Regions from separate parts of the Streptomyces sp. NPDC042346 genome, predicted to be linked through region 2. Evidence: predicted binding sites of a transcription regulator. Region 2 holds the regulator's gene; the other holds the start of a gene.
The links. The regulator HspR, encoded in region 2, represses chaperone genes until heat shock. The targets are predictions, from matches to a motif close to TTGAGNNNNNNNNNCTCAA.

Region 1: lon (endopeptidase La) is a predicted target of HspR. The motif match lies at 1,142-1,160, and genes of this name have one in related genera.

What each region holds. Positions count from the first base shown of each region.
Region 1 is NZ_JBVJEH010000001.1:1,354,995-1,357,378, forward strand. Features, by position in the region: gene ACZ6K0_RS06450 (hypothetical protein) at 1-368, opposite strand, end outside; gene ACZ6K0_RS06455 (GNAT family N-acetyltransferase) at 413-1,051, opposite strand; gene lon (endopeptidase La) at 1,183-2,384, shown strand, end outside.
Region 2 is NZ_JBVJEH010000004.1:326,268-328,651, forward strand. Features, by position in the region: gene ACZ6K0_RS19385 (helix-turn-helix transcriptional regulator) at 1-494, shown strand, start outside; gene ACZ6K0_RS19390 (hypothetical protein) at 500-967, shown strand; gene ACZ6K0_RS19395 (heat shock protein transcriptional repressor HspR) at 1,035-1,478, opposite strand; gene dnaJ (molecular chaperone DnaJ) at 1,483-2,384, opposite strand, start outside.

The sequences.
Region 1 (2,384 bases), on a different contig from region 2:
CTGCCGTCGTCGTGGACGACGAGCTGATTGCGGACCCCGGCGAAGCCACCGCTGACGACGACCTCGACGAGGACCTCGGCGGGCCGTGGCTCGTCGCGAGGGGCGGTCGGGGTCGGGGTCGGGGTCGGGGTCGGGGTCGGAGCGGTTGTACGGGTCGGCTCAGGCGTACCGCTCGGCCCCTGGGACTCCTGCGGCGCTTGGGACTCCTGCGGCTCCTGCGGCTCCGGGGGCGCGCTCACCCCCGTCGCGGGCGGGCCGCCCGGTGTGGGCGGCGCCCCGGGCCCGCAGGCGCTCGCGCTGCCGGCCAGGACCGCCGCAAGCAGCAGGGCCCCGCACCACTTCCCCCGTACGCCTCGGCCTCGCACCATGGATCGAGCATGCCCCGTACGGGGTCCCCCGCGCAGCCGGACGGTCAGGTTCCCGACCGGATGATCCCGGTGAGGGGCCCGCGGTAGCGCCAGTCGAGGGAGTCGTACAGCGCGAGGCCGTCCGTGGTCGCGGCCAGCACCCCGGTCTCGGCCCCGGCCTGCGCGGCGGCGGCCTCCAGGGTGCGCATGACGTTCGCGCCGAGGCCGCGCCGCCGGTGCGCGGGGTCGGTCTCGATCTGGTCGGCGACGGCGGTGGAGCCCGTCGGGGCGATCTGGCCGCGCGCGGCGAGGGTGCCGTCCGGGGCGAGGACGCGGACCCGGATGACCCCGTCCCGGACCTCGGTGGTCCGCGCGTACCCCTCCGGCGGCGCGGGGCGGGCGCCCGGGTCCAGCGGCTTGACCATCATGAAGCCCGGGTCGTCGGGGACCGTCCACTCCGCGGTGATCCAGGGCGCCACCTCCTCAGGGGTGGCCATCACCTTGAGCCAGCTGTACGGCTCGGTGAGCGCCTCGCAGAGCGCGCCGACGGAGGCCGCGTCGGGGGCGGGCAGGACGTGCCGCACGACGTGCCGGGGCAGGCCGACGTCGATCCGGTAGCCCCAGGGCTCGACGACGGCGGGCGGGGTCTCCCGGGAGACGGTCCAGCCGGCCACCCAGGCGGAAGTAATAGCTGCTATGTCCATAGGGTCATTACATCGGCAGTCGATGGTCCGGCGGAAGGGTGATCGCTCAGAGCGAACTGCCGCTGGGGAACATTCCTGGGCTCACGTGCATTGAGTCCGTACAGCTCAACTTGACTGCCGAAGGGGAGATCATGGCTTCTGCGTCCACGGCGTCCGCGCCGCTCACTCTGCCTGTGCTGCCGCTCGACGACGAGGTCGTGCTGCCCGGAATGGTGGTGCCGCTGGACCTGTCCGACACCGACGTACGGGCCGCCGTCGAGGCCGCCCAGGCCGCCGCCCGCCCGGAAAGCGGCAAACCGCGGGTGCTGCTCGTGCCCCGCGTCGACGGGACCTACGCCGGCACCGGCGTCCTCGGCACCGTCGAGCAGGTGGGACGCCTGTCCGACGGCGACCCCGGCGCGCTGATCCGCGCCCTCGGCCGCGTCCGCATCGGCGCCGGCACGACCGGGCCCGGCGGCGCCCTCTGGGTCGAGGGCAGCGCCGTCGAGGAGACCCTGCCCGACCCGCTGCCCGGCTCCGTGACCGAGCTGGTCAGGGAGTACAAGGCACTGGCCACCAGCTGGCTCAAGAAGCGCGGCGCCTGGCAGGTCGTCGACCGCGTCCAGCAGATCGACGGCGTCGGCGCCCTCGCCGACAACTCCGGCTACTCGCCCTTCCTCACCGTCGAGCAGAAGGTCGAGCTCCTGGAGACCGCCGACCCGGTCGCCCGCCTCAAGCTCGCCACCGCCCAGCTCCGCGAGCACCTCGCCGAGCAGGACGTCGCCGAGACCATCGCCAAGGACGTCCAGGAAGGCGTCGACAAGCAGCAGCGCGAATTCCTCCTCCGCCGCCAGCTCGAAGCCGTCCGCAAGGAGCTCCGCGACCTCAACGGCGAGGCCGAGGGCGACGAGTCCGACGACTACCGCGCCCGCGTCGAGGCCGCCGACCTGCCCGAGAAGGTCCGCGAGGCGGCCCTCAAGGAGGTAGAGAAGCTGGAGCGGTCCAGCGACCAGTCCCCGGAGGGCTCCTGGATCCGCACCTGGCTCGACACCGTCCTCGAACTGCCCTGGAGCGAGCGCACAGAGGATCAGTACGACATCCCCGGCGCCCAGGCGATCCTCGACGCCGAGCACGCCGGACTCGAGGACGTGAAGGAGCGCATCACCGAGTACCTCGCCGTGCGCAAGCGCCGCGCCGAACGCGGCCTCGGCGTCGTCGGCGGCCGCCGCGGCGGAGCCGTCCTCGCCCTCGTCGGCCCGCCCGGCGTCGGCAAGACCTCGCTCGGCGAATCCGTCGCCCACGCGATGGGCCGCAAGTTCGTCCGCGTCGCCCTCGGCGGCGTCCGCGACGAGGC
Region 2 (2,384 bases):
GCGGCATCAGCATGCGCACCCTCTACCAGCACACGGCCCGCCACACCGAGCTCACCCTGACCTACCTGGAGCACGTCGGCCCCGAGGTCCAGGTGCGCACGCTGGAAGAGATCATCGACCGGCTGATCATCGTCGACCGCGAGGTCGCCTTCGTCCCGGCCCGCAGCGACCGCCAGGTCGCCCTGGAACTGCGCCACCCCGGCCTGGTCGCCTACCTCGGCGGCGTCTTCGACCAGTTCTGGCAGCTCGCGGTGCCGATCCGCGAGGAGATCCCGTACGACATCAAGACCGACGGCATCGGCGGCGTCCAGCGCTCCATCGCCAAGCTCCTCGTCGAGGGCCACGTCGACGAGGCCATCGCCCGCCGCCTCGGCATGAACGTCCGGACCTGCCGCGCCCACATCGCCAAACTCGCCGCCGCCCTCGGCAGCGGCAGCCGCGCCCAGCTCGGCTATCTCATCGCCCAGTCCGGCATCCTCGAACGGGACAACTGACCAGCGTGTACGTACAGATCGACCTCGACGGACCCGCGGGCACGCTCCGCGTCTCCGGCCACGGGCTGCCGACCGTGGAGCTCGTCCGGGCCCCGGGGACCGACCCCGACCCCCACATCCCCATCGGGACCCGCAAGCCCGCCCTGCTCACGCTCACCGTGGACGGCGAACCGGCCGCCATCCGGCCCGCGCGCGGGCGGCTCCTGCGGTCCTCCTACCGGGTCGACGTACGGACCGACGGGGTCCGCTACCGGCTCGTGCCCTGCGGGTACGACGACAGCCGGCTCACCCGCGACGGACGCCGCGTCGGCACCCTCCTCTGCTCGGGCGACGGCAGGGTCGTCGACACGTGGGAGGACGACCCCACCCCGCGCGACCGGGCCCTCGGCACGGCCCTCGCCGCCGCGTTCGGCACGGGCGCCTCGCCGTGGTGGGAGACCGTCGGCGACATCGTGGGCGAGCTGATCCCCTGACGTACCGACATACGACGAGGCCCCCTCCACCGTCGTGGAGGGGGCCTCGTCGTACGGGCTGTGGGAGCTACTCCCCGCGCTTCGGACGCCAGACCACCAGCGCGCTCGCCTGCTGCACGTCCTGGTACGGCACCAGGTCGCGCCGGTACGAGGCGTGCACCTGGGCCTCGCGCTGCCGCATCGCCGCCGCCGCGCCGTCGACCGCGGCCGACAGCTCGGCGATCCGGCTCTGCAGCGCCGCGACCTGGTTCTCCAGTTCGATGATCCGCTTGATGCCCGCGAGGTTGATGCCCTCGTCCTGCGACAGCTGCTGCACCTGACGGAGCAGCTCGATGTCACGGGCCGAGTAGCGCCGGCCGCGGCCCGCCGTACGGTCCGGGGAGACCAGACCGAGACGGTCGTACTGCCGCAGGGTCTGCGGGTGCAGACCGGAGAGCTGGGCCGCCACCGAGATGACGTACACCGGCGACTCGTCGGTCAGTTCGTACGGATTGCGTCGGCGCCCGTCCACGGGGTCACGCTCCCTTCGCGGCCTGGAACAGCTCCGCCCGGGGGTCCTCGGAGGCGGTCGCCTCGCGGAAGGTCTCCAGGGCCTCACGTGCCTTGTCGTCCAGCTCCTTGGGCACCGCGACCTCCACCGTGACGAGCAGGTCGCCGCGGGTGCCGTCCTTGCGGACCGCGCCCTTGCCACGGGCGCGCATGGTCCGGCCGTTCGGCGTGCCGGCGGGCAGCTTGAGCGTGACCGCGGGGCCGCCGAGGGTCGGCACCTTGATCTCGCCGCCGAGCGCCGCTTCCGTGAAGGAGACCGGCACCGTGACGGTGAGGTTGTCGTCCTTGCGGCCGAAGACCGCGTGGTCGTCGACGTGCACGACGACGTACAGGTCGCCGTTCTGCCCGCCGCGCTCGCCCGGCGCGCCCTTGCCCCGCAGCCGGATCCGCTGCCCGTCGGAGACACCCGACGGGATGCGGACCTGCATGGTGCGGGAGGACTTGGCCCGCCCGCTGCCCTTGCAGACGTCGCAGGGGTTCTCGGCGATGAGGCCGCGGCCCTTGCAGTCGACGCACGGATCGGTGAGGGAGAACCCGCCGCCGCTGCCGCGCGAGACCTGTCCGGTGCCGACGCAGGTCGGGCACACGCGGGGCGTGCCGTTCTTGTCGCCGGTGCCCGAGCACGCCGTGCACGGCTGCTGGCTGGACATCCGCAGCGGTACGGTCGCGCCCTCGACGGCCTCGATGAAGCTGAGCGTCACCTCGGACTCGATGTCCTGGCCGCGGCGCGGCTGGGTACGCGTACCCGTGCCCGCCCCGCGGTTGAACAGGCCGCCGAAGACATCCCCGATGCCGCCACCGCCGCCGAAGCCACCGGCTCCGCCGGGGCCGCCCTGGGCGCCTCCGAAGAGGTCGCCCAGGTCGAAGT